Regions from separate parts of the Carnobacterium antarcticum genome, predicted to be linked through region 2. Evidence: riboswitches for the same ligand, from Rfam matches in the RefSeq annotation. Region 2 holds a riboswitch; the other holds the start of a gene.
The links. A riboswitch is a leader RNA that binds a small molecule or an ion and turns the genes downstream of it on or off. The one in region 2 is predicted to bind thiamine pyrophosphate.
Positions count from the first base shown of each region.

Region 1: it holds a riboswitch for thiamine pyrophosphate, as region 2 does, so the genes downstream of both, thiT (energy-coupled thiamine transporter ThiT) here and thiM (hydroxyethylthiazole kinase) in region 2, are expected to answer to the same signal.

Region 1 covers NZ_CP010796.1:252,499-264,093, forward strand. Annotated here, with positions in the region: partial or broken gene NY10_RS12740 (ABC transporter permease/substrate binding protein) at 1-505, opposite strand, end outside; gene NY10_RS01360 (quaternary amine ABC transporter ATP-binding protein) at 498-1,697, opposite strand; gene NY10_RS01365 (HD domain-containing protein) at 2,148-2,813, shown strand; gene NY10_RS01370 (GNAT family N-acetyltransferase) at 2,851-3,372, shown strand; gene NY10_RS01375 (hypothetical protein) at 3,424-4,500, shown strand; TPP riboswitch at 4,587-4,689, shown strand; gene thiT (energy-coupled thiamine transporter ThiT) at 4,765-5,349, shown strand; gene cls (cardiolipin synthase) at 5,497-6,948, shown strand; gene NY10_RS01390 (betaine/proline/choline family ABC transporter ATP-binding protein) at 7,128-8,306, shown strand; gene NY10_RS01395 (ABC transporter permease) at 8,319-8,945, shown strand; gene NY10_RS01400 (osmoprotectant ABC transporter substrate-binding protein) at 8,973-9,914, shown strand; gene NY10_RS01405 (ABC transporter permease) at 9,924-10,586, shown strand; gene NY10_RS01410 (hypothetical protein) at 10,627-10,956, opposite strand; gene NY10_RS01415 (DegV family protein) at 11,125-11,595, shown strand, end outside.
Region 2 covers NZ_CP010796.1:1,999,967-2,011,561, forward strand. Annotated here, with positions in the region: gene NY10_RS09450 (hypothetical protein) at 1-131, shown strand, start outside; gene NY10_RS09455 (hypothetical protein) at 265-600, opposite strand; gene NY10_RS09460 (hypothetical protein) at 788-1,033, opposite strand; gene NY10_RS09465 (ASCH domain-containing protein) at 1,063-1,503, opposite strand; gene NY10_RS12620 (hypothetical protein) at 1,635-1,805, shown strand; TPP riboswitch at 1,985-2,082, shown strand; TPP riboswitch at 2,140-2,238, shown strand; gene thiM (hydroxyethylthiazole kinase) at 2,412-3,152, shown strand; gene thiD (bifunctional hydroxymethylpyrimidine kinase/phosphomethylpyrimidine kinase) at 3,149-3,964, shown strand; gene thiE (thiamine phosphate synthase) at 3,954-4,586, shown strand; gene NY10_RS09485 (hypothetical protein) at 4,904-5,218, opposite strand; gene NY10_RS09490 (hypothetical protein) at 5,695-6,480, shown strand; gene NY10_RS12625 (hypothetical protein) at 6,692-6,868, shown strand; gene NY10_RS09495 (uracil-xanthine permease family protein) at 7,174-8,493, opposite strand; gene guaD (guanine deaminase) at 8,513-9,865, opposite strand; gene NY10_RS09505 (coiled-coil domain-containing protein) at 10,106-10,987, shown strand; gene NY10_RS12905 (hypothetical protein) at 11,161-11,289, shown strand; gene NY10_RS09510 (ArsR/SmtB family transcription factor) at 11,535-11,595, shown strand, end outside.

The sequences.
Region 1 (11,595 bases), 860 kb from region 2:
CGAAAATTAGAGATGCAAACACCCCAGGTACCATACCAATACCGAAGAAAGCAACGGCAGGAATCAAATAAACGAAAGCAGGCATAGTCTGCATAAAGTCAAGAACAGGAGACAATATGGCGTTAGCCGTTTTGCTTTTAGCCATTAAAATACCGAATGGAACACCAATGATAACAGACAGTAAGCTGGCCACTAATACTAAAGTGACGGTATTCATTAGGTTTTCCCAGTGGCCTTGATTATAAATGAACCACAAGCCTACCAGAGAAAAGGCTGCTAATCCAAACTTTTTGCCAGATACAAAAAACGCTAGCAGAGCAATAAGAATGATAAAAATAATCGGCGGGATAAACAATAGAGTATTTGTAACACCCTCCATAAAAATCTCCGAGTATTTTTGAATTGGATTAAAGAGAAACGCAAAGGCTTGAGTAATCCAAGCTGTTAGTTCTTCAACGGCATTTGCTACCGGTAATTTAGGAATCAAATCTAAAATGTTATTCATGTACTGAATCCTCCTCACTTTCACCAGCTAGCGCGGCGATAACCGCACCTCTGACAATAATTCCAACTAGTTTGCCATTGTCAACTACTGCAACAGGAGTTGTTGAATCATGGATAACAGAGAAAATATCGTTCATAGTTGTTGTTCTAGTGACGATTGGAATATCCGTTCTAAGGATGGTTTCAATTTTTGTGATGCCATCTTTACGTGCTGTAGAAGCATCCTCGGCAGTAATGTATCCTTGTAAGTTTCGACTGCTGTCAACCACTAAAATACTAGATAGACCTTCGCGGCGCATTTGTTCCAAAGCCACACGCGGACCATGATTTTTGATGTTTACAGTCTCAGGACGTTTCATAATGTGTTCAGCTGTCAATACTTTAGAACGGTCTACGTCTTCAACAAATCGTTCCACGTAATCATTTGCTGGATTCATTAAGATTTCTTCTGGAGTACCGATTTGAACAATTACGCCATCTTTCATTAAAGCAATCCGGTCACCGATTCGTAAAGCTTCATTTAAATCATGTGTGATAAAGATGATAGTTTTTTTAACGTTAGCTTGTAAATCAACTAACTCGTCTTGCATTTCTTTCCGGATCAATGGGTCTAAAGCAGAAAAAGCTTCATCCATTAATAAGATTTCAGGATTATTGGCTAATGCACGAGCTAAGCCGACACGTTGTTGCATACCACCTGAAAGTTGGTGAGGGTATTGATCCCGGTAATCTCCTAAACTTGCATTTTCCAAAGCTTTTATCGCTTTTTCAGAACGTTCTTTCTTATCAACACCTTGGATTTCTAATCCGTATTCAGTATTTTCTAAAATAGTACGGTGCGGGAATAAAGCAAAGTTTTGAAAAACCATGCTTAGTTTTTCACGGCGAACTTGACGTAAAGCTTTCTTATCCATTTTAGATAAGTTTTCTCCATCAATATAGATGTTTCCTTTTGTAGCATCAATCAATCGGTTGAACATACGCACTAACGTAGATTTTCCACTACCGGATAACCCCATGATAACAAAAACTTCACCTTCTTCAATCGTGAAGCTGACATCATTCACACCAACTGTAGCTCCGGTCTCTTTTAAAATTTCTTGCTTTGTTTTGTTTTGTTCCAATAACTCCAAAGCACGGTCACTTTTTTTACCGAAAATTTTCGTGACGTTCTCAACTTTTATTTTTGACAAAGTATCCACTCCTTTATTTTTTTTACATCCTCTAGTGCACCCTATAGTCTATAGAAATGCGAGAAACGTTTGTTGAAGAAGAATAACCTTTCATTTTTAATTTAATCTCAAATAGAAATGAATGGCTATAAAGCCAGTTTTTACTCAAAACAAGCTTCCCGAATAAGGCACAAAAATGAGTGTAACATTATCTTGAAGAAATGAAAACAAAAGTGATTTTCATAAATCATCAATAACAGCTTGTTTTCATTGTCATAGCAGAGCTATGAGCAGAAAATAAGAAATTGGTAAGAATTAACACATGGGAGGAAAATTCATCTTTTTTTAAAATAAATAACAAAGCAGGACAAGCCTTACAGAGGAAGTTACTTCTTGTGATTTCATCGGTAGATTGATAAACTAGAATGGATAAAATAACAAAGAGAAAATAAAATCCAAGGAGTCTATTAAATGGTATCCGGACATCAAAAGCAAATTTTAAAACAAACAGAAGAGTATGTTTATGATTTATTAAAAGATGATGCTAGTGGTCATGACTGGTGGCATATTGACCGCGTGCGAAATGTAGCTAAAACGATCGCGATACAAGAGACTGAAGAAGTAAACTTTTTTATCTGTGAAATGGCAGCACTGTTACACGATGTCGCTGATGGGAAGTTAAACAAGAGCGAAGCAGCAGGAGAAGAAAAAATTCGTAATTGGCTCAAAACTATTGAATTGGAAGAACAAGAACGGATGGCTATTTTAGATATTATTTTACATTTGTCGTATAAAGGCGGAACGAATAAAAAAAGACTTTCTTCATTAGAAGGGAAAATAGTTCAGGATGCAGATCGTTTAGATGCTATGGGAGCTGTTGGAATTGCTCGGACAATGGCTTATACCGGAGCACACGGTCGTCTGATTCACCATCCAGACCTTCTTCCAAGAGAAAATTTAACGCTTGAACAGTACCGTTCTGGTGAAGATACTGGCATCATGCATTTTTATGAGAAGCTTTTAAAATTAAAAAGTACGATGAATACATCCGTTGGCAAAAAAATGGCAAGTCACCGACATATTTATATGGAAAACTATCTAAAGGAGTTTTTTCAAGAGTGGGAAGGCGACCGTTGAAAAATAGAAGCACTAAACAAAGTTTAAGCTAGAACTCGTGGTACGATTAGGTGAAATTTATAGAGGCGGTGAAGGCTATATGGTACTGGCTGATGAAATAATATTGAAAGAAGCTACAATAGCAGATGCAGTTCTATTTGAAAACTATCAATTAAAAGAAACACCTTATACTGTTAAGCCGATGACAGCAATGACCGATAGTCTCCATGAAACTAAAAAATTTCCGGTTTTGATTTTAAAGGAAGAAACCTTAGTAGGATTTTTCATTTTACAAAAAGAAAAGGGGTTTTCGACTTATCCAACCGAGGAGAATGCTTTATTATTACATGCGCATTCCATTGACGAGCGTTTTCAAAACAAAGGATACGGAAAACTTTCGATGGAACGATTGCCGCTATTCATTAAAGAAAATTTTGATTCGATCGATGAGATTGTATTAGCAGTTGACTATGATAATCTAAGCGGGCAAATGCTGTATTTAAAAACGGGATTTGTCGATACAAAAAAACGAAGCAAGGAAGATGGAGCGTACAAGTTTATTTACTCAAAAAAAATATAGTACATGAAAGATAAAAAACAAAACAGAGAAAGACCAGAAGGGATTCAGAAAATGACTAAAAAAAATATCGTTCTTTCACTTCTTGTGCTGCTAACGGTAGCAACGATCATGGGGGGCACTAAATACCATCGTTATGTACAAACTGAAAAATTTAAACAAGCAGAACAAAAGCTAGATGAGACAAAAGAAGCAGAAAAGCTAGTCGCTGCTTTATTTGAAACGGAAGCAAAAGAGACGTTAGCAAAAGGTATTACGGAAAAGCAACTATCAATTGCTTTAGATAAAGTCAAAGAACTTCCTGACAGCCCTTTAAAAAAAGAGCTTCTAACTGAAGTGAGAGCAGCCGAAGAAGGGTATCAAGCTCAAAAAGTTGTTCAATCTTTGTTAATAGATAATATATTAGCTGACGAAGTGTCTGAAAGCCAATTAGAACAAGCACAAACTCATTTAGAAAAAATAAAAAAACGTTTTCCGTTGCTATATGACGAATTGAAGGTATATTTGACTGAAGCGAAAGATCAATATGAAGCAATAAAAAAAGCTGAGAAAACTTTAGCTGAATTGTTTGAGGAGCCCAAAACAGAAATAGTCAAAGAAGATGTTACTCAAGTGCAGTACGATGAAGTAAAAGCAATGATTACAGCGATAAAAAATAAGAAAGTCCAAACAGCACTTTTTGAAACATTAGCGTTGGTAGAAACTAAATTAAGGGTTATAGAACAACAACTGCTTCAAGAACAAGAAGAACAAGAACGAGTGTTGGAAGAAGAACGACTGGCTGAGCAAGAACGAATGGAAGCAATTGAAAAAGAGGCTGCTCTGCAAGAAGAGTCGGAACAAGATGAAGCATCAACTTCTACCTCTGTCAAAAGCAGCACAACGAATCAAAATACATGGCAGCCCACTCCTAAGACAACAAAGAGTCCTCAAAGCAACTGGACGGCGCCACAAAAAGATACGCAAGAACCAGAACTTCCAGCTAAAGAAAATTCTTCAGATACGGCTGAAGAGCCAGAAGATTCTTCGAGTCCAGAGATACCTAAAGACTCTGAGGTTGACATAGACTCAGGTTCAAACGATAAAGAGGAAATGAATCAAGAAAGTTCAGCTTTTTCATCGGCTGAATAAAGCGTATGGATTAAGCCGGCCGGAAGAAAGAGTTGACAAAAAGCTTTTTTGTCCGTAGTATTTGAAGAGTAAAAACTAACTGAACAACCATCACAAAGGGGTGCTGTAAAAAGCTGAGATTGAATCCTAGATTCTGACCCTTCGAACCTGTTCGTTAACACGAGCGTAGGAATTGTGACGGGGCAAATGATTTATCTTAAAAGATAATTTGAGCTCCTCCTTTGTTGTGTGGCACTGTTCGACACACTAAAGGAGGATTTTTTTATGGAAAATACACGATTACGGGTATGGATCGAAGGAACGATTGTCGCAGCTTTAGCCATTGTTTTATCCTTATTGCCGACGACTGTCGGTACAGGTTTTACTATATCATTGGGAATGATCCCGATGATACTGTATGCCCTTCGAAGAGGCGCTGTAGCAGGTATTGCATCTGGATTTTTATGGGGAGTATTACATTACTTGACGGGTGATGTCGCTATTTTAAATCTGCTGCAAGGTTTTATTGAGTATTTTGTAGCGTTTATGTTTACGGGATTTGCTGGTTTTTTTGCTAAACCCCTTCAACAAGCTTTTCGCGCAAAGCAACCTGTCAAAAAAGCAGGATATATCATTTTAGCAACAATCGTTGGAACGATAGCTCGTTTTTTCTGGCACTTTATAGCAGGGTATTACTTTTGGGGAAGTTATGCACCAGAAGGAATGAGTCCATTATGGTATTCGTTTCTTGCCAACGGAGGAAGCGCATTGGCGACTATGTTTGCAACAGGCATTGTGTTGCTTCTCTTTAACAAAACAGCACCTCATTTGTTTGTACCAAAAGAACCAACTGCATCAAGCTTCCAATGAATTAAACGATAAAACAAAAGCATCCGATTCTTTTTTTGAAGCGGATGCTTCTTTATTTGTTTTAAAAGGCGCTCTAAGTTGAATAATGCTAGCAATAGAAAAAAGAACATAGTAAGATAAGAATAAAAGTTTCGAAAGGATTAACATATGCAAATAGTTTGGATGAGTATATTAGCTATTATTGTTTTAAATATCATTTTTGCCATGATCACTGTTTTTCGAGAAAAACGAGATATCGCAGCTACATGGGCATGGTTATTGGTTTTGATGTTGTTGCCGGGAGTGGGGTTTGTTTTTTATTTATTTATCGGGAATAAATTATCCCGCAAAAAGATTTTCGATATTAAAGCTCAAGAAAGCATAGGAATGCCTGAACTTGTTCAAGCACAAAAAGAAATGCTGGCAGATGATGAAGATTTGCTGTCCAGTAGACAAGCAACAGAAAATGCCAAAGAAATGGCAAGTTTGTTTCTTGAAAGCGATGAATCTATTTTAACAAAAGGCAACAAAATACAAATTTTTACAGATGGTGCTGAAAAATACGATGCATTGATTAAAGACATTTACAAAGCTGAGCATCATATTCATATGATTTATTATATTTTTAAAGATGATAAAATCGGAAATCGCGTTTTAGCGGCTCTTGAAGAACGGGCAGCAGCGGGTGTAGAAGTTTTTGTTATTTATGATGCGTTAGGATCCCGTGCTTTGAAACCTAAATTTTTTAAAAAGCTAAAAGCTTTAGGAGGGGAAGCTGAAACTTTTTTTGGTTCCCGCTTTAGCTTTATAAATTTACGTTTTAATTACCGCAACCACAGAAAAATTGTTATTATCGATGGGAAAATTGGCTACACTGGCGGTTTCAACGTTGGGGATGAATACTTAGGAGAATATAAAAAATTTGGGTATTGGCGTGATACTCATTTGAAAATTGAAGGCAATGCCGTTTTGCCCTTGCAAAGCCGCTTTCTAATGGATTGGAACGCGACGGTTTCTCATCATAAGTTAGAATACCAAGAAAGTTATTTTCCGCTAATGAAGAAAAAAGGCAAGTCAAACATGCAGATCGTTTCAAGCGGGCCGGATACTGAAACCCAACAAATCAAAAAAGGGTACATTAAGATGATCAGTATGGCAAAAGAATCCGTTTTTATCCAAACTCCTTATTTTGTACCGGATGATTCAGTACTGGAGACTATTGAAATAGCCGTCATGTCTGGTATTGATGTTAAAATCATGATTCCTAATAAACCAGATCATCCGTTTATTTACCGAGCAACTACTTACTACGCTGCCGAATTGGTAGCCGCTGGAGCTGAAGTTTACATCTATAATAATGGGTTCTTACACGCCAAAACAATTGTGATAGACGGCGAAATCTGCTCAATTGGAACAGCTAATTTTGATATTCGAAGTTTCAAACTAAATTTTGAAGTAAATGCTTTTATTTATGACCCAGAGATTGCCAGACAACAAAAAGAAATTTTTTATAAAGATATCGAAAGCAGTTATTTATTGACTCAATCCCTATTAGATGGACAATCGCGTTGGCTGAAATTTAAACAAACATTTTCTAGATTATTTTCACCAATTTTATAACAAAGTAACTTTTCAGACGTAGAAATAGTTGGTCAAACCATTATTTTTGCGTCTTTTTTTTAAGGGATTTTTAATGAAAAGTATAGAAAGTTGATTATACGAGCGATTTAAGAGATAATTGATAAGGATAATGCGATTTTTTAGCAAAGAAAAGAAAAATAGATAAGAGGGTGGAAACTTTGATTGAATTTAAAAATGTTTCAAAAGTTTATAAAGGCGGAAAAAAAGCAGTAGACAACATCAATCTTGCGTTTAACGAAGGCGAATTTATTGTTTTTATTGGTACAAGTGGAAGTGGAAAGACAACTTCAATGCGGATGATCAACCGAATGATCGAGCCAACTTCTGGACAAATTTTAATTGATGGCCAAGATATCATGAAGAAAGATCCAGTGAAATTGCGTCGGAAAATCGGCTATGTGATCCAACAAATCGGGTTGATGCCACACATGACCATTTTTGATAACATCGTTTTAGTTCCGAAATTAATGAAATGGCCAGAGGAAGAACAAAAAGAAATCGCCAAAAAACTCATAAAAAGAGTAGATTTGCCGTTAGAGTTTCTAGATCGCTATCCTTCTGAATTGTCAGGGGGTCAGCAACAAAGAATAGGCGTTATCCGCGCTTTAGCTGCGGATCAAGACATTATTTTAATGGATGAACCGTTTGGTGCTTTGGATCCTATTACGCGAGACTCTCTCCAAGAATTATTAAAAGAACTTCAAGTAGAGATGGGAAAAACAATTATTTTTGTTACTCATGATATGGATGAAGCTTTAGATTTAGCGGACCGCATTGTCATTATGCAAGAAGGTAAAGTTGTTCAATTCGATACACCGGATAATATTCTGGCTGCTCCAGCTAATCAATTTGTAGAAGACTTTATTGGGGAAGATCGTTTGCTCCAAGCACGGCCTAATCTTCAAACAGTTGAACAAGTTATGTTGAAGAACCCTGTTTCAGTTACACCAGGCAAGTCTATTACTGATGCTATCAAACTGATGCGTGACCGCCGTGTAGACTCGTTATTAGTGACGGACGATGCAGGAATCTTAAAGGGATATGTTGATGTTGAAAGCATCGATTTAAACAGGAAACGTGCAACCAGTATTGGCGATATCATGTCGACCAAAGTTTATTTTGTACGCAAAGGAACGTTGTTAAGAGATACTGTACAACGTATTTTAAAACGCGGGTTTAAGAATGTCCCAGTAGTTGATGAAAAAAATCGTTTAATTGGAATAGTTACGCGTGCTTCTCTAGTAGATATTGTGTATGACACGATTTGGGGCGATGACGCAGAAACACCACCTGAAACGCCGATGGAATCAACCGTTTCAAAAGAAATTAAAGAGTAGGAGGGAAGAAACATGGCTGATTTTTTTGCAAGCAATGGTTCGGATCTGTTGCTGAAAACGTGGGAACATCTTTATATTTCTGCATTTGCTTTATTTTTAGGTGTGATTGTAGCTGTCCCACTTGGAATAATATTGACTCGTTTTAATAAAGTAGCGTCTATCGTAATGGGAATTGCAACGGTCTTACAAACCGTTCCTTCTTTAGCTCTACTTGCTTTGATGATTCCGTTTTTTGGAATTGGAAAAGTTCCTGCAATAATTGCTTTATTCATTTATTCGTTATTGCCAATTCTTAGAAATACCTATATTGGTGTCAAAGGAGTAGACGGAGGGCTAAAAGACGCGGGTAAAGGAATGGGTATGACCGATATGGAATTGATTCGTTTAGTCGAATTGCCGCAAGCTGCAGCGGTCATTATGTCCGGGATTCGTCTTTCCGGTGTATACGTTATTGCTTGGGCAACACTAGCTTCTTATATTGGAGCAGGCGGCTTAGGAGACTTTATTTTTAATGGATTAAATCTATTTATACCTAGCCTGATTATTGGTGGTACGATACCCGTAACGGTGTTAGCTTTATTAACAGATTTTATTTTAGGAAAATTAGAGAAAAAATTAACGCCCGCCAGCGCATACTAAATAGGAGGTTTTAAAACAATGAACACAATTAAAAAAATCAATCAAATTGTGGTTCTTCTTTTAGCAACTGTGTTTTTAAGCAGTTGCTCGCTTCCTGGTTTAGGCGGGGGTTTTGACGAAGAAGGAATCACTATTACAGGTGGGACCACTACAGAACAACAAATTTTGGGTTTTATCGTTGAAGGCATGGTCGAACATTATATCGATATCGATGCACAATTGATCAACAATTTAGGGTCTTCTACCCTTAATCATCAGGCTTTAGTTGGAGGAGACGCAAATGTTTCAGGTGTCCGTTACACAGGTACCGATTTAACAGGCGTGCTTCAGCAAGAGCCAATCACAGATCCAGCGAAAGCTTACCAAACTGTCGTAAATGGATTTAAAGATGAATTCGATCAAAAATGGTTTCCTTCATATGGATTTGCTAACACTTACTCGTTTATGGTCACACAAGAATTAGCAGAAGAATATGATCTTCAAACTGTTAGTGATTTAAAGGATATCATATCAGAACTCAAATTAGGTGCCGATACTTCTTGGATGGAGAGAGAAGGCGATGGGTACGATGCGTTTGTAGAAACGTACGGTTTTGATTTTAAGCGTGTCTATCCAATGCAAATTGGATTAGTTTATGATGCTTTAGCAGCCGGAAAGATGGATGTGGTTTTAGGGTATTCAACGGACGGACGAATCAGCAGTTATGACTTAGTCGTTTTAGAAGATGACAAGCACTTGTTTCCCCCATACGATGCCAGTCCTGTTACCACTTACCAAGTGTTAAAAGATTACCCTGAATTAAATGAAGTATTGCTGAAATTAGCAGGGACGATCACGACTGAAAAAATGCAAGAAATGAATTATGAAGCGGACAATAATTTATTGGAACCAAAAAAAGTTGCAACAGATTTTTTAGAAGAAAATAATTATTTTGAAGAAAATGAAACAAACACAAAAGGGGGCGAGTAATCCGTGAATATTTCAGAGATGGGTCTTTGGGAACAATTATGGTATTACTTTAACGAAAATGGATTTTATATCTGGGAACAGTTTGTGCGCCACTTTTTAATTTCTATTTATGGTGTTCTTTTTGCAGCTATTGTCGGAATTCCTATAGGATTTTGGGTTTCACGCAACAGTAAATTAGCAGACTGGGTTATTGGCGTTGCCAATGTTATTCAAACGATTCCTTCTTTAGCCATGTTATCTATTTTGATGCTTGGTTTAGGTCTGGGCGTAGGAACAGTTGTGACGACCGTCTTTCTATATTCCTTATTGCCAATCATCAAAAATACGTATACCGGTGTTCGAAATGTTGACAGCAACATCTTAGATTCTGGTAAAGGGATGGGAATGACCAGATTCCAACTGACCTATATGGTTGAATTGCCGCTATCGTTATCTGTTATAATGGCAGGGATTCGTAATGCATTAGTAGTCGGTATTGGGATTACGGCAATCGGAACCTTTATTGGAGCAGGAGGATTAGGTGACATCATTACGCGTGGCGTTAACGCCACAGACGGTGGGGCTATTATTTTATCAGGTGCTATCCCAACCGCATTGATGGCTGTTATTAGTGATATTGTTTTAGGAGCAATTGAAAAGAAATTAGATCCGACAAATAAAGTTAGAAACTAGTCCAATAAAAAAACGAAACCTTTTAAAAGGGTTCGTTTTTTTATTGAGCTAACCGAACATGGCGAATGTCTTCAAAAGAAAGCATATAAGTTGTTTGGCGACTCAGACTCTCTAAGATAATAAGCGATTTTTTATTTGGGGCGTATCTTAAAATTCCTTTTTGTTCATCAATTGTCAAGATATGTTTGGTCTTATTCATTTGGAGAACGATAGGTTTGCGCCGCTCATAAGCTTGCATCAAAAAATAGCGGATTTGATGTTCAGGCATCTGAGGAAACACTTGCAAGGTATCTGGTTCTTTAGTGAGAAACAGCTTCTTATTAAAGGTATTAAAAAAGGCAGGGGACTTTTCAGCAAAGTTTTTTTCCATATCGATTCCTCCGAACGTTTGTTTGTTAATTTCATTATACGAACAAACGTTCAGATGTGCAAGTCTTTTTCAAATTATTATCAATATAGTTTTCTTTTCTGCCATATTCTAGCTATAATAGTAATTGGACAGTTAAAAAAGAAAAGTATACCATCGAGGAGTTTTAACATGACATATAAAATAATTGCAGATTCTTGTTGCGACCTGCCTCTGGAATTTGTTGAGAAGCATCATATTCACATTATGAATATGGTCATCAATATGGAGGGAAAAGAGATAATCGATGATTTGGGCAAAACATTTGATCGAGAAGCTTTTTTTAAAAATATAAAAGAGGGTAAGATTGCTTCAACATCTCAAATCAATATTGGAACTTATCTAGAAGTCTTTAAGTACTATGTTGAAAAGAGCGAACCGATTCTTTATTTAGCTTTTTCATCGGGATTAAGTGGTTCGTATAATAATGCATTAGCTGCTGTAGAAATGCTAAGAGAAGAGTATGGAACTGTTGATATTACAGTGATTGATACATTGGCGGTTTGTCTTGGCGATGGGTTGCTTGTTTATGAAGCAGCTAACATGAAAGCAGCAGGCAAGTCGCTGATTGAGGTAACTCGTTGGATAGAAGAAAATAAATTA
Region 2 (11,595 bases):
TCCGACATGCTCATGAAGTAGACGGCGTAGAGATTTCCAACATGGTAGGAATGTTCCAATACAACCTTTCAGATGAAACATTATTGAAAATGGATCCTTTGAATGGCGAGTATGTTCCTTATACAAACTAATAGAATCAATACGAACAAACCTCTTATTCCTTGATTGGATAGGAGGTTTTTATGTTCTCGCATTTTTATGAAATAGCAGAATGAATGCTAGAAAAACTCATCATAGCAGGTCAATACGCGAATGAAACGACTTTTAATAATCAAGTTGCTTCAACCTTAAACTAATTTTATTAGGAGAATTTTTGATAACGTTATAAAGCCGCAGTCTTTTCTTGATTTCTTTTTGCTCTTTGGAAAGGTTAGAAGAGTCAAACAGACTCAAGACATCGTTTACAAAATTAGAAAATAGCGGCATGAAAAATCCTTGTGTTAATACTTGGCCAGGCATTACCCCAACGTAGTCAGAGTCTGGTACGTTTGCAGCTATCAATGTTTTTAATTCTTTACAATAACTGCCTGTAACAACGATTTCATCTTCTTTTTTATTCAAAGCTTGAACTAAGTCATGAGAGTTTTGAATGTCATACACAATGATCATCTCCTTATTATTATGTTAAAATTAAAGCAATTTATCAGTATAGTCGTAGTATAATACGAACTTTATTAAAAAGGTAGGGATGGAACAGGGCGAACAATAATTAAACACTAGTTTTGTATTTGCTGAAAATAGATAAGGAAGCTCACAATAGTTAATAAAACTAAGACAGCTAATGTGATTAAAGGCTGCTGTTTAAAGAACTAAAATCTTGCTTTTCAGCTTTATAATGAGGATTCACTCTTTTAATATTGTAATCGCTATTGGTACTTATGAAACTTCCGCTAGGCAAATTAAATACGAACAAAACAACGTAAAGGATACCAGCTATCAAACTTGAATGAACGCCCCAGATAAAGTGTGCTAATGTTGCTAAAATAATTGGAACAATGCTTAACAAAGCTAAATTTATTAATCTCTTTTTCAAAATAATTACTCCTCTGTATAAAAAGACAATCAGTTATAAATCATTTCAAACTCTTCACAAACAACTGGAATATTCTCGCTGAATCTAAGGTTAGTCTCCTGATATATTTTTGTGAAAAAGTCTATGTGTTCTTTTCTCCAATAAGTTAAAGTTCTATCGCCTTCACCTTCTTTGAAGGCATGTTCTGCAGAGACCTCATTAAGAGGAACAACGTAAACTTTTGTCGTTTTTGTCATGCATATAGCGTTGTCATTACTATCTAGTATGATACTTAACTCATTCACTTGAGGTAATGGTTCATCTTCTAGAGCATATAATTCATAGGCAGATGTTGTAGCTGTTTTAATATTTTTTAGCGTTAACTCTGCCAATTGATCAGGAATCGCTCCGTAACTCCAAGCACTATAAGCAGAATCTTGATATTCTGGATGTAACTGTATAAAATTATTCCACATTTGTTTTGCTTTCATAAAAATCCCCTATTCGAAAATGTTATTATGCAACTATAATTAGTATAAACTTAAATAAAATAACATGGTAGTGTTTAATCAAAAACGTGTGTTAAAGTGAAATCAGAAAAAGGAAGGAAAGAAGGATTAAAATGAATAAGAATAAAATTAAAAGAGTTGCTCTACTTGCAGGACTGTATCTAACAGCTAATTTAGTTACTCAATATTTTAAAGGACAAAGTATTGATTTCACCTCAGCTCTGATCGGAACTCTTATCTTTTCTGTTTTCGTGACTTTAGGTATACTGTCTTCAAAAAAGTAAAGATCTGTTTATGACAAAATGTATGTGGTAACGAATAAAATGAAACTATTCTCTATAAAAGTGAGATGAAAAACATTATAACACTACTTATCATAAGATTTCTGATTGTGAAGGTTAACAGGGTTTATCTGAAGATGATTGATTAACTATTTTAGATATAGTAAGCTTATCAGTAATTAAATGTTTTGCAGGGGGACACATTTGTGTTGAGAAGGTAAAACCTGACCCTTTGAACCTGTCAGTTAACACTGACGCAGGGAGCACTATGTACATATGTATTGAATGATATGTACTGAGCTCTCCATTATTATGGGGAGCTTTTCTTTTGTAAAATTTTTAATCGCGGGGGGACACACTTGTGTTGAGAAGGCTAAAACCTGACCCTTTGAACCTGTTAGTTAATACTGACGTAGGGAGCAATTAGTGGTTTTCTTATACACTTTTTTAGTCTCTACAACTTTTGTAGGGGCTTTTTTTGTGCTTGCGTTCAAAAAAGGAGGGCTGGGATTAGTGTATTTTGAAGTGATTTGAAAGAAATATAGATGAGTCAGTACGAATAGTAAACTTAAATGTTAGATAAAAAATTAAAAGAAAGAGGGATCAAGCATGTTATCACAAATTAAAAAAGCAGCCCCTTTAGTGCACTGCATGACAAATTATGTTGTCGCTAATTTCACGGCTAACGGCTTACTTGCAATTGGTGCTTCGCCTATCATGGCTGATGAAGTGAATGAGGTTTCTGAAATAGTCTCGATTGCCCAAGCAGTGCTTATTAATATTGGAACGGTGAATGACCGTACAGCAAAAGCCATGCTGCTTGCTGGCAAAAAAGCAAACGAGTTGGGCATTCCTATTGTGCTCGATCCTGTAGGCGTAGGTGCCACAAACTATCGAAAACAATTGGTTCAGCACCTTTTAAAGGAAATTCAGTTTGATTTGATTCGATGTAACGCAGGTGAATTAGCAGCAATTGCAGGTGAAGATTGGCAGTCAAAAGGTGTAGATAGCGGCATAGGCGAAATAGATATCGCTAGGGTAGCGAAGCGGGTTGCTTTGCAGTACAAGTGTCTGGTTGTTGTAACTGGGGAATCTGATTTCGTAACAGATGGGCACAAAGGACTTCATATTGCTGGAGGCAGGGAAATCGCTACACGCATCACGGGTACAGGTTGTTTATTAAGCGCCATCTGTGCAGCTTCTCTTGCTAGCAGTGCAAAACCGCTTGAAGGCTTAGTTACGACTTTAAAAGACTACAAACAAGCTGCTGAACAAAGTACAGAGGAAGTAGGAATATTTGCTGTACAAATGATGAATGCATTACAAAAGTTAGCGGAGGTAAAGAGATGATTGCATTAACGATTGCGGGATCAGATTCAGGCGGCGGCGCTGGGATCCAAGCGGATATAAAAACTTTTCAAGAACTTGGTGTCTTTGGAACGACAGTAGTAACAGCTTTAACTGCCCAAAATACGCTCGGTGTACATGGCATTTTTGAAGTAACGCCTAGCTTTGTACAGCAACAACTGCAAAACGTACTAGATGATTTTTCTGTACAAGCAATGAAAACAGGTATGTTGTTTTCGGCTGAGATTATTGAAGTTGTAGCTGGAATTGTACATCAACAAAAAATTCCATTGGTCGTCGATCCCGTCATGATTGCAAAAGGCGGGGCAAGTCTATTGCAAGATGCAGCAGTAACGGCATTAATCGAAAAACTTTTACCGAATACAACCATTTGCACACCAAACATTCCAGAAGCAGAAATACTAACCGGTATACGCATCAAAGATTCTAAAGATATTGAAAGAGCTGCAGAGCGAATCCTGCAAATGGGGGTTCAATGCGTGGTCATAAAAGGCGGGCATTTAGATGAAGATCAGGCGACGGACAGAGTGTATACTCACCAGAAATCTTTTACGATAACGACTCCTCGTGTCCAAACAAAAGATACACATGGGACAGGTTGTACGTTCTCGGCAGCTCTTACAGCAAATATAGCAAAAGGGCTACCGCTGCAGGAATCGATTATTGAAGCGAAAAGATTTATTCACTTAGCTATTTCTACGCCTCTTCATATTGGGAATGGTCATGGACCAACGAATCATTTTGCTTATAAACGCGAGCAAGGAGTCTGCGAGGTAGAAGTGAATGGATTGTAATAGATTGAATGTTTATTTTATAATGGGCACTGTAAACTGCAAAAAAGACCCACTGAAAACGCTCGAAGAAGCCTTACAAGCGGGAATCACCTGTTTCCAATTACGTGAAAAAGGCGAAGGAGCTTTAATAGGCGCAGCTTATGAAGAGTTTGCCCGTGCTTGCCAAAAAATGTGCCAAAGTTACCAAGTGCCGTTTATCGTTAATGATGATGTGGAGCTCGCACTTAAGCTAAACGCTGATGGTATCCATGTCGGCCAAGAAGATCTAGCCCTTTCGACATTTCGTGAACAAGCAAAAGGAAAAATAGTGGGCGTTTCTGTACACAATTCTAGAGAAATGAAACAAGCTATACTTAACGGAGCAGATTACGTGGGAATTGGTCCGATATATAGAACAAAATCTAAAACAGATGCAAAACCTCCTGCTGGATTGCCTTTTTTAAGTGCGATGCGAAAACAGGCTGGCAATTTCCCAATTGTTGGCATAGGAGGAATTACAGAAGAAAATGCTAGTGCTGTTCGTTCTTCAGGAGCAGACGGCGTGTCGGTTATTTCAGTTATCTGCCACAGCAAAGATATTAAGCAAACGGTTGAGAATCTGCTTTTAGAAAATATAAATTGATTGTTTAGGACGAACAAAAAAAGAGTTTGCATCATTAAATTGTTATGCAAACTCTTTTTACTGTAAAATTGATTGAAGTTATGGAAAGTAAAAATAAAGTTGTCATTATTTTATGAAAAGAGGAGCATGGTTCTATGGGATTTAGTTTGTTTTTATTGTGTTTTTTATTCATAGTTATCTTTATTCTGAGAAATAAAAAAAAGTAATATAATAGCCCAAATTAGTTTTGTGTATATGTCATTTTATTTAAGAAGGTATGAATATAGTGTCTTCCTTCAAAAACCTCTTTATTATTCATTCATATCAAATTTGAGAGTTTACTTTTCTATTCTATTCCGATATACAACTAAAGTTATGCCGTTCAATACAATGGTAACGATTAAAAGAATTGCTGCTGCTTTAGCTATGGTACCAATTGTATCCATCAACGCACTTAAGTCATTAATTTCTACCAAATGAGAACTATAGACAAGCTGTAAATAGAGTGAAATAGCACAAGCACTAACGCTCATAATAGAAAGAGTCACCCAGTTTTTATTGTTATTTTTTTTATGTCTCACAAGATTAATAATTGGGAGAATCCAAGCAGTTAATCCCAATGCCAAACTTCCTAAAATAAGTAAATTAACCATATCTAATCCTCCTCTTAATATACTTAATTCTTAGTATACACATATCATGGACAGTCAGGTATTATTAAGATGAATTGATTATAGAAAATAAACTGCTCTTAGCACATTCATTATCATTTTTACTGAAAAGGTGGGAATAACAATGAGAAAAAAACTAACTTATTCGGTAAAGAAGCAATTAGAATCTTTTTTTGATTTAATAGGAACAGTTATTTGCTCTATATTTTAATACCTTCACTTTCGATCAATAGAAAGAGATGTAACAGCAGCAATCCTTTAGAGATTGCTGCTGTTACTATTTATAAAAATATTATTTGTCCAACTGAGATTGTTTAAAGGCTATTGTTAGGATTTACAAACAAGGCTATGGTAAAATTTTTAAGGAAATACATAAAAGATCAACACATGGGTTTTATACTGTGCTGTCCTTAAAAATTAAGGGCGGCACAGATTTAGCTAAATAGAAGGAGAAATTTATGGATAAAGAAACGGAAAAAACATTGATGCGTAAAGTGAAGAAACACAAAAAATGGTATGAAGGAGTATTTATTAATCCGATATACCGAATAGTAAACAATAAGCCTTACTACATGGCGGGGTTCACTGTAAACGATAAGCCCAGAGCAACAGCCTATTTGACAACAGTAGGAGAAGAGGATAAAGAAGAAGCTTACGCTGCACAGTCTTCGCTCTCGTTGTTTTCTGATGTTAGCAACAATATTTTTAGTATTGGTGGAGATCATTTAAAGATAGATTCCAATTACTATATAAAACCTTTAGAAATTCCAGTAAATACGAAGGATTTAAAAGTATTGGCAGGTCATGAAGCGTTCAAAGACCTATGGAATATGCAACAGAAATTCAATAGGTTGATCCTCGAATTTCAAAGGTATTACGATGAATTATTGATAAGAGGAGAATTAACGGGTGAAGATATCGAAAAAGGCATTGAAACAGCGAACTGGGTCAATCTATATCAGTTTGAAACCATTAGTATTTTAGTAAAGCGAAATGAAGATATTCGAGCCTATTCTGCTTATTTGAAAACGACGAAACAATGGAAGAAGCTCTCACGCAATCAAAAAATATTTGTTGAAAAAATAGCCGGGGCTGTAGGAGAATTGGAAAATAATATCCGTTCGCTGGATTTGATCATCGTTGAGGACGTTGAAAAAATGATTGCACTAAACCTTGAAAAGGCTAAAAATGATTTGAAAACGGGTATTGAAAAGCAAAAAAGTTATATTCGTTACCCTTCATAAGAAGCATTGGACAGGAATAATATGTACGCCGCTAAAGGCAATAGTTAGAAGACGGTTTTACTTTAGTTTTCATAAAAAATTGCTGAAGTATTATAAGGGCTTTTTTACATAAAAAACAAAAAGGTGTTTTTAAAAACTACTGTCTAAAGTGAAAAGATTAGTGACAAACGTCTATTTTAATAGAGATCTAAAAGAGAAAAGGAGCGCCCATATGAATAAAAAAATAAAATCGAAAAATTATTGGACAATTGTTTTTATTTATACTGCGGTAGTCTATGGTTTGAAATATTTTTACCCTTCTGTTGGGGAATTTTTTATTCAAGTAGGGTATTTAGCGATAGTTGTAGGTGTTGTTTATTTTGGTACCTCGTTTATTAAGAGAAGGTGATTCCAATGAGAACTAAACCATAAATTATGGTTAGTTTAGTATTAGCTTCATTAGCATTTGTAGTAAGAAGTAGCATTGGTTTTTCAGCTACTGTAGACCACGTAGTCTTAGGAGCTTTTGTTTTATTGGGATGCTGGTTCTCCTACAGAAACTACAAGAAACGTGACAAAGATTAAACTTGTTAAGAATTCTGAAATTTTTAAATAAGCAACAATAACTGCTTTCGTAAAAAAATATGTACTTTTGTATATGAAAAAAGACCGAGACGTTTTTGTCTCGGTCTTAATTTTTGTAAAATTTCTTATTTAATTTTGAGGCAAGACTTTGTTCAAGATAATAGCGGTTAAAGCGGCTATTGCTATTGGAGAGCCAAAAAGGTATTGAATCATGGTAGGCAAGGTATCTAAGTAATCAGTTGGCAGAAACGTCAAGGCCACTACCAATAGAATTGGAATAGAGACAACATAGGTTTCTTTTTGTCCAATTTGTTCTTGTTTTAGGACTTGAAAGCCGCTCATCGCAATGACTCCGCATACGAGTGCAAATACACCGCCAATAACAGCAGAAGGAACAGAGGAAATCAAAGCGGATAATTTGCCCGATAAGCCAAAAACAATAAATAATCCGCCAGCAGCTAAAAAGACTCGCCGGCTAGCAATACCCGTAATAGAAATGATACCAGCATTGGAAGAATAACCTGTTACAGGTGTGGTGCCGAAAAGAGCAGCCGTCATGCAACCCAATCCTTCGCCGATAACCCCGCGGTTGATGGAATCTTTATTAAGAGGGGTGTTTGTAACATTGCTGACGGCCAGCCAAGTGCCAGTTGTTTCAGCAATTAAGACGATATAAATGATCAGCATGGTCACGATCGCGGAGAAATCAAAAGAAAACGTGAAATCTTTGAAGATGAATTGCGGCATAGAAAACCATTTTGCCTCTGCCACTGAAGTTAAGTCTAGCATCCCCATAAATCCAGCCAGAATACTGCCGGCAAACAGGGCAGTAATAACAGAAGCAATGCGGAAAATACGGCCGCTTTTAGATGAGTGGTTTCCTAAAATAGAGCAGCCGATCATAATGGCTCCAGTTATAAGTGCCAAGAAAATATTTTGCCCGATTGATCCAACAGCACTGTTGTAAATATTGTCATTCACAGCAGCAGGCATCAAGGACAGGCCGACACAAAAAATAATGGTACCACCTACCGCAGATGGAACAAAGGAATCAATAAATTTATGAAACAAGCCTGTGAAACCTAGGATCGTTACCACGATCGCACCTAAAAAACTCGCGCCCATTGCTGCACCCCAGCCCTCCATGCCACCGCCATTGGCCAACGTAATTCCGGCAATAGCGCCAATGGGAATAAAAGAAGCGCCTTGTGCAACCGGCATTTTCATCAGCAAACCAGATTGGATGATAGTAGCGATGCCAGCAGCAATGAAAGTCGATTGAATCAAGATAGCTGACTGACTAGCAGAGAAGCCAACAGTCAAAGCAACGATGAATGGAACAACATAGACATCCATCGCCAGCAAGTGCTGCAACCCAAGTAAAAAACTTTGTTTCCAAGATATGGGCTCTTCTGTGCCCACTGTTAAAATCGTTTGAGTAGTTTCCATTTCGTATGCAATCTCCTTTTTATTTGCTGATTTGTTTTCCTTGAACCCATACAGAGACGATATTTTCACGCTTTGTTAAGTAAAGCAGCTTTTGGAAAATATCATCTAAGGGTTCTATTTTTTCGAAAATCGGCATTGAAGCTTGAGGAACAGTCGTGTCGATCACTTGGGCATCAAAAGCGTAATTTTCTGCAAGTCGTCCGATTGGCAGGCTGACACTTTCTCCGCCACCAGCTGTTGCGAAATAAAAGGCTTCTTTAGCTGTGATACGAGAGTTTTTCATTCCACGTTCTTTAGGGTCCTTCTTCGTGTCCACACCATCTTCAAGCATGCGAGAGGATATAACTGCTTGGCGTATTGCAGAGTAGATACTTGGGTCGTATCCTCCAGAAAGGTCTGTTCCCAATCCGACTTCAACCCCAAGATCGTGAAACTGTTTGATGGGAATTACGCTGTTCGCAAAATAAGCGTTAGAGACGGGGCAATGGGCAATAGCTGTGCCTTTCTCTTCAAATGTCAGAGCATCCGCCTCGCTTAAAAAATTGCAATGAGCCATAACGGACTTTTCTCTTAATAAACCAAAGTCATTCAGGACTTGGGCATCATTTTTACCAAATCGATTCTTGACGTAACCATGTTCCCAATCGCTTTCGCTACAATGACTGGTCACATGCACATCATAAGTCTCCGCCAATTGCCCTAAACCTGCTAAAGCGGTATCGGTACAGCTTGGCACAAATCGAGGAGTGACAACGGGGTAAACACCTTGTGTTGTTTCAGAATGCAAAGTTTTGACACGTTGAATGAAACGTTCTGTATCTGCCAGTGCAGTTTGTGTGTCTTGATCACGATAATAGTCAGGATTTTGTTCAGGATCATCCATTACGACTTTGCCAACCAATCCGCGCTGACCTTTTTTTGCGCAGATCTCAGCTAATTTATAGCTAGCTTCTTCATGAACTGTCGCGAAATAAAGTCCAGTTGTTGTTCCATTTGCCAGCAAAGTATCCACCAAGTGAGAATAGACTTTTTCAGCAAAGGCGGTGTCTTCAAATTTTGATTCTAGTGGAAAAGTATATGTATTTAACCATTGGTGCAAAGGAATATCTAGTGCTGTTCCGCTTTGTGCCCATTGAGGAGCATGAATATGTAAATCGATAAATCCTGGTAAGAGGTATTGGCCTTCAGATAATTCAATTAACTTACCTTCTTTTTTTGCTTCTTGAAGAGTCGATTGATATAACGAGTTCGACGGAGCCAAACGTTTTGCGATCATTCCTTTATTATCTAGGCAGTAGAGATAGTGTTCTAATATTTCAATCTTATGAGCAGAAATGCTAGAAAAACCTGTCCCTTTTAAAACCTTAACAATGTTCTCCAAAATTCTCTCCTTCGTTCGTTTTATTTGTACAATTTTTATTATATAGGATATAAAACTGATAAGTCAACAGTAATTACGAATTATGAATGGAGTGTCCGATTGTATTGTTCGTGTATTCGCCCGTAGTTCAAACTGCATATTCACTTATTGAGATTAACGGCCCTTTAAGTCATAATAGATTCAATAGAAGTTTTTAACGTTTTAAACCAAACATACATAGGGGTGAATTTGATGATTGAAGAGTATCAAGCTTTACAAGAAGAAATAAAATCACTGTTAAAAAAAGAGGCAAATTCAAAAATAAGATTTGAAGAAAATACTATACGGTATGAGGCAGCAAAAGAAACTTTTGCTAAAGAAAGTGAAGATGTTGAGAAATTACAAGCTGAATCTTTATCAACTTTCTTGAAACGCTTAGTGGGAAGTTACGATAAAAACATCGATAAAGAAATACAAGAACAACTTGCTGCTAAAATGGAATTAGATTTATCTTCAGCTCTATTGCTTGAATCTAGAGAACAATTAGGCACTATTCAAACAGCTATTAATCAAACTACTGCTCGAATCAAGCAATTAAAAGAACTTTTATACAGACAAGATACTAATTTCCGGGAAAAAATCAGTGTAGAAGAAACAAAACGTACTCAACTTAAACAAGAACTGAAAGAACTTGATGAAGCGTTAGCAGCTGGAGAAAAAGTATTAGACGGAATAGACTTCGCATTAGATGACTTAGATTCAGCCGATTCTTTTTCAACATGGGATATGTTTACAAACAGCAGTCTACTATTCGACATGATGAAATACGATAAAATTGATAAAGCAGAGGCTAAGATGAACCGATTAGAGCAACTCTTAGAAAATTATACCCAAGAATTAAAAGATCTTTCTTTAGATACTTACCTTAGTTACGAAAAGTTTAGCGGCATGAGTAAAACTTTTGATATTTTCTTTGATAATCTTTTCTCTGACTGGGATACAAAGTCAAAAATTGGACGTAATATTGACATGCTTGAAACACTCGAAACAGCTATTGAAGAACTACAAAGTAAACTTGAAAACAACAAAGAAGACATTCAAAAACGAATCGAAGAGTCAGAAACCTTGTTTTAGAATAAAAGCTAAATTAAAAGGAAAACAAGAAGTGAGAATTTAGCGACTGATAATAAATTAAGTGATCGAGTGAATCTAGAGGTTATGTTACTGGTGTTATCGGTACGATTTTCTCGTTAACAGATTCGATTGCGTTAGTATTCATGAAGTCCTATAAACTTGATGCCAAAGCTATGGAACAAGTTCAACTAAAAATTTCAGCAATGAAAAATGATGACAACCTAGATACTCCAAGTAATCCAGGCTTAGAAGAACTACCAGGCAGCACAGTCACAGCATTAACAAAAACTGTTAAACAGTGATGAGCTGTAAAAAAGAAAGCTGAACTTGAGTATTCATATATTGCATCCCTAAAGTTAGAAAAATTCTAACTTTAGGGATGTTTTTATTGTGTCTAAAAAAATGAAACGGTCTCTTCTCTAGAAAAAGAGCTAAATGATTTTAAATAAATTCGTGTAAAGCGAACTTTTTTTGGGAAATAGGTTGCTGATACATAGAATATCATCTATATTGGTAAGTGAGTAAAAAAGGTTAAGGAGGTCTAGGTATGGACTATGAAGCTTATGCTAAGGTAATGAAAGCTTTATCCGATCCTAAACGTGTGAAAA